Regions from separate parts of the Ensifer canadensis genome, predicted to be linked through region 1. Evidence: predicted binding sites of a transcription regulator. Region 1 holds the regulator's gene; the other holds the start of a gene.

Region 1 (4,175 bases):
CGCGCGCAAGCTTTTGACGATCGCCTTCCAGATCCTGCGTGACCAGCGCGCTTACGAGCCGCGCGGCACCAGCACCACGGAAGGCGCGTCGACGATATCCCGGCTGTCCTGATTGTCGTCTAGCGAGCCCGGCAGGACTGGGCTGCGCTCCTCAAGGAGAATGGGAAGCCGGGAGCCGAACGCCACTCTGTGACCGAAGCCAGCACGGCATCAGGGTCACGCATTGGAGACTGGTTCAAGAACCGAACGGCAGATGCCTGTCGCGCGGAAGGAAGAGATTTAGCCGATCGGCGAAAATGCCGATCAATAACCAACCGAACCCAAGGAAAAGCCGCCAATCGAAGGCGTTTCGCCCCTTGTGTTCTTTCATTGGAGACGATCATGGCAAAAGGTCAAGTGCGAAGTAACCGCGAGGTTAGAAAGCCAAAGAAGGACAAGACTGTCAAAGCCGCCGTTGTGACGGAAGGCTCACAGGTGAAGCTGGCCGGCAGCAGTTTCTCCCTGGGCAAGAAAGACAAGAAGTAAGACGGTCGGCTTTAACCTCTCGAACTAACGACACGAGAGAGATATCCGTCAGTGGCCAGTCGAACTGGGGTGCGCAACGTCTCCGCGACATCCCGGCGCGACTGGTCGAGCACCCGCGGTCAGATGCCGGTTTCGTAGCGCGTTTGAACGTCGTATGTATTTGGCTGGAGATGCGAAGATCGCTACAGGCGGATGCCGCTGGCCACTCGCACTCCATTACGGCGTCCAACATCATCGGAAGCATTTGCGGCGGGTATTGTTGATCAGCTGCCAGCGCCACGCTTTGAGGCGGGCGCCGGAAAATCGAAAACGCCAACGCACCTCACGCCAATCTTTGTGCCTTCATTGCCACAGCTTGAGCACCAGTGCTCGCCTTTCGCAAAGAACTGTTGAACACGGCACAGTGCCCGGCATGCTTGCTGGACTTCGGAACGAAAGCACGGTTCACATCGTTAACCAAACCATCGCCGCCACCTCTGATCTAGTGGACGTTCACCGTGCTTGCAGCCTTGCTTATCGCCTCGATTATCGCATCGCCTAACATCGCCCTCAGCGCTGCCACGGTCGACGACCTGCAAGCCGACTTCGAAACGGCCGTGCCCTGCCAGCAGATAGACGGCCGGAACGTTTGGAAGGGAACGATCGCCTACTACATCCAGTCCTTCGTCTATCAAGGCGACACGCCGGTCGCGACCGAAGCGGCCGACGCTGTGCTGCCGGAGGACAACTCCGCGGAAACCGTCAAGGAATTCGAGGACGCCTGCTCCGCGACGCAGCCGGCCTGATTCAGGCCTCCTCTAGCAGATCGCCCATCGATATTTCTGCTGATCCCTTGATGGCAGGCTATTTCCACTGCGTCCCATCGGCCGCGGCGCAACCGTGCGGCGGGTGTCCGTTGCCAAATGTCAGCTTCAGCCGGTCACAACCCCATTGATTGAGCGGCCCGGGCATCGCCGCATTCAACGCGATACCAACTTCGTCAAACGGGCTCTGCTTGTTATCCACGTATTGATACCAGCGAAACCCAAGGATCGCGGTCGCGGCGACAACGATGGTCAGCAAGATTTGAATCAGCTTCGTCATTAAACCCTCATTCCATAAACGGAAGGAGGCATATCAGCCTCGCGCGGCGCGTGCAGCGACGAGTTGGTCAATCTGCGCTTGATTGAACCAACATTCACAGAATTTTAGGCACTTGCGGAACACATATGGAACAGATAGTGTCTGTTCTTGATTTGTTTCACGCCTCTGGAGCGACTTGCCATGCTGACCCGCAAGCAACAGGAATTGCTTCTTTTCATCCATGAACGAATGAAGGAGTCCGGTGTACCGCCGTCCTTCGACGAGATGAAGGATGCACTCGACCTGGCATCCAAGTCGGGCATTCACCGGCTGATCACAGCGCTCGAGGAACGCGGCTTCATACGCCGGCTTCCCAACCGCGCCCGAGCGCTCGAAGTCATCAAACTGCCGGAAGCCTATGCTGCGAGCGCGCAGCCCCGTCGCGGGTTTTCGCCGAGCGTCATCGAGGGTAGCCTTGGCAAACCGCCCGCCCCTGCCCCCGCGGCGAAAACGCTGCCGGTTGCCGACAACAGCTCCGTGTCGGTTCCAGTGATGGGCCGCATTGCCGCCGGCGTGCCGATCTCGGCGATACAGAACAACACCCACGACATTACCGTGCCGCTCGATATGATCGGCAGCGGCGAGCACTACGCCCTTGAAGTGAAGGGTGATTCGATGATCGAGGCCGGCATTTTCGATGGCGATACGGTGATCATCCGCAATGCCACCACGGCCAATCCCGGCGATATCATCGTGGCACTAGTCGATGACGAGGAAGCAACGTTGAAACGCTTCCGGCGCAAGGGCGCTTCAATTGCTCTAGAGGCCGCCAACCCGGCCTATGAGACGCGCATCTTCGGGCCTGACCGGGTCAAGATTCAGGGCAAGCTCGTCGGCTTGATCCGCCGCTACCACTAAGCCCGTCTCACGCCAGCGCAATTCGAGGAAAAGTGCGGAGCGGTTTTCCGCCAGGAAATGCGTAAAAACAAATAGATAGAGCGCCTAGTGACTCCGTTTAAACCGGAAACGCTCTAGCCGCCTTCATGCCGGCCAGCCGCTCTCTTACTTCAACGTCTCGCCACATAGGGTAGCGAGACGGAGATTTTCGGATCGAGTGTTTTTCACGCTCGACGGATTTTACTCGTGAATCGAGTACTCGCCCAACTCGCAGAGATCCTGCTTGTCTTCAGTCGTGTCGAGACCGGAACCTTCTTCGAATTCAAAGCGCATGTCGTATTTGCAGACATCACGTCCGTCGGCGATGGTAATTTCCATGCTTTCGCCCGGATTAAGCACCTGCCGCCCGAAGACGTCGTCTTCCCACTGATCAACACCGACCGGCGATGTGTAGAAGTTCGTCAAAACGGCATTCGTCTTGTTCTTAAGCTGAAAGACGAGATCCTCAGCGCTTGCGGTGGCCGTCGTTACGGCAAGAATGGCAAGAGCAGTCAGGGCGATCTTATATTTCATTTTATGTCTTTTCCTCCATTGTTGGCTTTGTTTGACACTACCTATACGGGTCGCGCTGTTGGGATATTCATTCCCAGTTCTGTCTAGAGACAATATTTTCAGCACTGACAATAGTGACCGAATCACCATTTCGGGGCGCGTCCTCGCAAGGCCATGTCGTTGGCGACTGCGGACGTTCGCAAACTGGCGGGCAAGCGCAGCCCGGTCGAATTGCGCTTTGAAAACAGTGGTTGGCTGCGATGCGGGCAGCCTCGCTGCGCGTGTTGGACGCGCCGCATTGGCCCATGTTCCTTGCCCCCCGAAAACCGTACCTGCGTGCCGGCAGCATGTCCTTTGCGCAGGCACGCACAGCGTTTCACATTCGACAATCGGGCTGCTATTGACGGAGAACCGCTTTAGCCAATCGCGCAGGCGCTGGGTGACTTGTTGCTTTCATCGTGCGAGGGGCTGAATCACGCGCTCGCCGCCCTATCTACGTCACACTTTCGTTGACGCTCGCAACGAGCACGCGGCCGCTTACGCCACCGATGGCCGGTATTTCGACCGCCTTCGGATCTGCGTTCGCCTTGAACCTCGCGTGGGGCGTCGACCGCCAGCGGCATTCGCCGCTGCCAAACCTGTTGAGCGTGTGGCCGATGGCGCTCAATTCTCCTGAACGGAAACCCCGTCCTGGCCAATCTTGATCTCTACGCCGGTCGGTTTTGTTTCCTCGCGGTAGACATAGGCGCCGAGACCAATGACGGCGACGGCGAGCATGGCAATGATCAGATAGAGCCCATTACGGTTCATTCAGCAATTCCTCGCTTGGGTACGGTATGGGTAACTAGGTTCGTACCCAAGAAAGGCAACGGTGCGACGCGGACTGTTCGCTCCTCGCGCGGATGATGCAGGACGGATGCGAACGGCCGTAGGCTTTTTCTCCGCACGATCCGTTGGCCGAGCGCTCTTGCGACGCATCGGCTCGGGCCGCGGAACGTCCCCGACGTGGAGCACGAAAGCGTGCTGGCGCACGTATCGGGCACTTGGTCTGAATATGTGCCCGATGCGCGACGAGACGCCTCGTACCCCGCGCCTGAGCCCAATCGGCTGATGGCCCTACAACGAACGGCCTCAACGGG
Region 2 (4,175 bases), 400 kb from region 1:
GATGCCGGGCATCATGATGTCGAGAAGCACCAGGTCGACCGGTGTCGTCTCGCAGAGCGTCAGCGCCGTATGGCCATCACCCGCCGTCAGCACATCGAAATACTCAGCGAGCAGACGCGCTTCGAGAAGCTTAACGTTGGCAGGCACGTCATCGACAACAAGAATGCGCGCAGTCATATCAATTTTCCCGCCAGTTAGGCATCGCCAAGGTAGGTCTTGATCGTCTCAATAAACTTTGGCACAGAAATCGGTTTTGAAACATAGGCTTCGCATCCGCCCTGACGGATACGTTCCTCGTCGCCCTTCATGGCGAAGGCAGTCACGGCGATCACCGGGATGACGTGCAACTCATCGTCTTCCTTCAACCACTTCGTGACTTCGAGCCCGGAGACCTCCGGCAGCTGAATGTCCATCAAAATCAGATCGGGGCGATACTTCCGCGCCAGCTCGAGCGCCTCCATACCGTTGCGCGTCTGGATCGTCGCGTAGCCGGAAGCCTCAATCAGGTCTCGGAAGAGCTTCATGTTCAGCTCGTTATCCTCAACAATCATTACCTGTTTGGGCATGTCGATCCCTTGCTGTCCGTCGTCTTCTTGCAAGTCTTCTCAAGACATCTAAGTTGCAGAACCAACGACTCGACCCATTTCCTCAAGTTCACCGATAAACCTATTTGGTTGAAAAATAGGTAATTCCGGGCGTAAAAACAGTAGGAGGCCAAGACATTGAAGAGCGCCGACGAAATCGCCATCGACATTCTCTCCTGGCTTGCCGGCGAGCCGGACCTGCTGTCCCGATTTCTGGCGCTGACCGGCACGGACCCGTCCTCCCTGCGCAACGCGATCGGCGAGCCGGGCTGCATGGGTGGGCTCATCGCCTTTCTTATGGACCACGAACCAACGTTGATCGCTTTCTGCGATGCAACAGGGACAGCCCCGCAGGATGTCGTGCGTGCGCATGAGAAGCTTTCCGGCGCCGCCGATCTGCAGGACAGCTGAGCTTGAGCAACACCGTCTTCGAAGATGAAATCCGCCTTAGCAACCGCCCGCTTGTTATCAGCGACATCGATGAAGTCGTGCTCGAATTCCTGGATCCATTCCGGTCCTTTCTCGAAAGCCGCGACCACGTCCTCTTGCCGCGCTCCTTCCGGCTGACCGGCAACATCATCCATCGCGCAACGGAGCGGGCAGCGAGCGAGGCTGACGTCAAGGACATGCTCGATGCCTTCTACGCCACGCAGGATCGCTGGCAGACGCCGACTGCCGGCGTTGTCGAGACTCTCCGTGAATTGTCCAAGCAGGCTGACATCGTCTTCCTGACGGCCATGCCACCGCGCCATGCGGCCGCGCGTCGTGCTCTGCTCGACCGGCTCGATCTTCCCTATCCACTGCTCGCATCCGAGGAACCCAAAGGGCCGATCGTTCAGCGCCTGCATGCCGGACGGGCGCTTCCCGTTGTTTTCATCGACGATATCGCGCGCAACCTGCAATCGGTGCAGGAGCACGCGCCATCCTGCCTGCTGATCAATCTGATGGCGAACGCCGAGTTTCGGGCGCTCGCGCCTCAACCGGCGGACTGCGTTCACATTGCTAGCGACTGGGTCGACGCTGCGAATGCCATTCGCGCGCATTTCCAGCGATAGCGGCACCCGGACCAGCAGATCGAGACCTGCAAGACGACGCGCAAAATCCGACCAGCGGCTTGGCGTCGGCAACCTGACATGCAAGGCAATTTCCAACGCGGCCTCCCTTGAGACTCGTTAGCGTAGAGCGTAAAGTCCCAATGTTCAACATTTGTTCCAGATATGCTCGACAGTGGTTCTCAAACTCCAGGCTTCTGCCGTGACTGCCTCAGGGAACAGACCGCGACGGCGCGACGCTGCCTTGCCTGCGGCAGCCCCCGTCTGTTGCGTCATGCCGAGCTCTACGACCTGACTCTAGCCCATATCGACTGTGATGCGTTTTACGCCTCCGTCGAGAAGCGGGACAATCCGGAGCTTGCCGACAAGCCAGTGATTATCGGCGGCGGCAAGCGCGGCGTCGTCTCGACGGCTTGTTACATCGCCCGCATTCACGGCGTGCGCTCGGCAATGCCGATGTTTAAGGCGCTTGAGGCCTGCCCGCAGGCGGTCGTGATCAAGCCCGAGATGGAAAAATACGTTCGCGTCGGCCGCGAGGTCCGCACGTTGATGCAGGAGCTGACACCGCTGGTGCAGCCGCTCTCCATCGATGAGGCCTTCCTGGAGCTCAGCGGCACCCAACGGCTGCACCACGATCCCCCCGCGCGCACCCTCGCCCGCTTTGCCCGCCGTGTCGAACAGGAGATCGGCATTACCGTCTCCGTCGGCCTTTCCTACTGCAAGTTCCTCGCCAAGGTTGCCTCCGATCTGCAGAAGCCTCGCGGCTTCTCGGTAATCGGCCAGGCCGAGGCGCTCGAATTCCTGAGAGAAAGGCCGGTGACCTTGATCTGGGGCGTCGGCAAGGCGTTCGCCGCCACGCTGGAGCGCGATGGCATTCGCACGATCGGTCAGCTTCAGACGATGGAGGAAGCCGACCTCATGCGCCGCTACGGCACCATGGGCCAGAGGCTCTACCGCCTGTCGCGCGGCCTCGACGAAAGAACGGTCGAGATCGACGGCGAGGCGAAAAGCGTATCGTCAGAGACGACATTCAACGACGATCTCGCCCGCTACGACGATCTCGTCACGCATCTGCGTCGGCTGAGCGAACAGGTCGCCCACCGCCTGCGTAAATCCGAACTCGCCGGCCAGACCGTCGTTTTGAAGCTGAAGACTGCCGACTTCAAGACCAGGACTCGCAACCGCCGCCTCGACAGTCCGACGCGGCTCGCAGACCGTATCTTCCGCACCGGGCTGCAGCTTCTGGAGAAGGAAGTTGACGGCACGAAGTACCGGCTGATCGGCATCGGAGTCAGCGATCTTTCCAGCCCCGATCTCGCAGATCCCCCCGATCTGGTCGATCCAGCCGCAACCCGTCGTGCCGCCGCCGAGGACGCCATCAACAAGCTGCGCGACAAGTTCGGCAAGGCCAGCGTCGAAACCGGCTACACCTTTGGCAGCCGCAAGCGCGATCACTAGTGCGTTATCGGCGGCGGCTTGACGTATCCTGCAAGGATAAAAACATGCAGCAATTCAAAGTGCTACAGCGACCTTTGCGCGTCTAATAAGACGCGCGGCGCTGTAGGTCGATCGGGACAAATTCTTTAAAGATTTCAGCGTAAGCTTGTCGGCCAGTTTACGTGTTGGGATGAGTGTATGGTATTGCGTTTCGCTCTCACGGCCAGCGTCGTCGTCTTCTTGTTTTCGCCTGCGGTCGGCTTTGCCGGCAGCAACGCACCGCTGCAGATCATCGTTTCGAAGAACCAGCAATCCCTCGTCGTCTATGACGGCGACGCGGTGATCGCAACGTCGGCAGTCTCTACCGGCAAGGCCGGCCATTCCACACCGACGGGCATCTTCTCGATCCTTGAAAAACGCCGTCACCACAAATCCAACATCTATTCGAATGCGCCGATGCCCTTCATGCAGCGACTGACCTGGTCAGGCATTGCGCTGCATGGCTCCAATCACGTGCCGGCCTATCCGGCTTCGCACGGTTGCGTGCGCCTGCCGAGCAAGTTTGCCGCCAGCCTCTTCAAGATGACGTCGCGCGGCGTGCATGTCCTGATAACCGATCGGCAGGTCAGCCCCACCGAAGTGTCGAGCGCCGTGCTCTTCCAGCGCAACCCGGCGCCCGGCGAGAACCCCGCACCGCTGTCGGATGTGCCCCTCCGCCCGGCGATCAGCCAGACCGAGACCATGCCGGTCGAAGTGGCGATGACCGAGGCATCGACCGCCAACTCAGTCATCAAAGCAGAAGACCGCGAGCCGATCCGCATGCTGATCACCCGACGCGGCGAGCGCGATATCAAGCGTGCAGTCCAGTCGGCGCTGAACCAACTCGGCTATGTCGCCGGCGTGCCGGACGGCCACATCGGCCCGGACACGACCGCCGCCATCAACGCGTTCCAGACTGCCGAGGGATCGACCGTCGATGGCAAGCTGACGCCGGAGCTGACTGAGGCGATCTTCAGGAAAGCGGGCCGCGACGTTCCCCCCAACGGGGTGATCCTTGTCCGCCAGGGTTTCAAGCCGATTTTCGAGGCAGGCGTCACGATCG

What was found. Region 1 encodes LexA, which represses DNA repair genes until DNA is damaged. Its sites were predicted from a motif close to TGTTCNNNNTGTGTTCNG; they were not measured.
Region 2: J3R84_RS05115 (DNA polymerase IV) is a predicted target of LexA. The motif match lies at 1,781-1,798, and genes of this name have one in related genera.

Annotation. Positions count from the first base shown of each region.
Region 1 is NZ_CP083370.1:1,454,598-1,458,772, reverse strand. Features, by position in the region: gene J3R84_RS07215 (IS110 family RNA-guided transposase) at 1-112, shown strand, start outside; gene J3R84_RS07210 (hypothetical protein) at 382-525, shown strand; gene J3R84_RS07205 (hypothetical protein) at 1,023-1,310, shown strand; gene J3R84_RS07200 (hypothetical protein) at 1,369-1,608, opposite strand; gene lexA (transcriptional repressor LexA) at 1,789-2,505, shown strand; gene J3R84_RS07190 (hypothetical protein) at 2,725-3,057, opposite strand; gene J3R84_RS07185 (hypothetical protein) at 3,700-3,846, opposite strand.
Region 2 is NZ_CP083370.1:1,054,977-1,059,151, reverse strand. Features, by position in the region: gene J3R84_RS05135 (PleD family two-component system response regulator) at 1-177, opposite strand, end outside; gene J3R84_RS05130 (response regulator) at 195-566, opposite strand; gene J3R84_RS05125 (DUF3572 domain-containing protein) at 723-995, shown strand; gene J3R84_RS05120 (hypothetical protein) at 998-1,639, shown strand; gene J3R84_RS05115 (DNA polymerase IV) at 1,802-3,094, shown strand; gene J3R84_RS05110 (L,D-transpeptidase family protein) at 3,278-4,175, shown strand, end outside.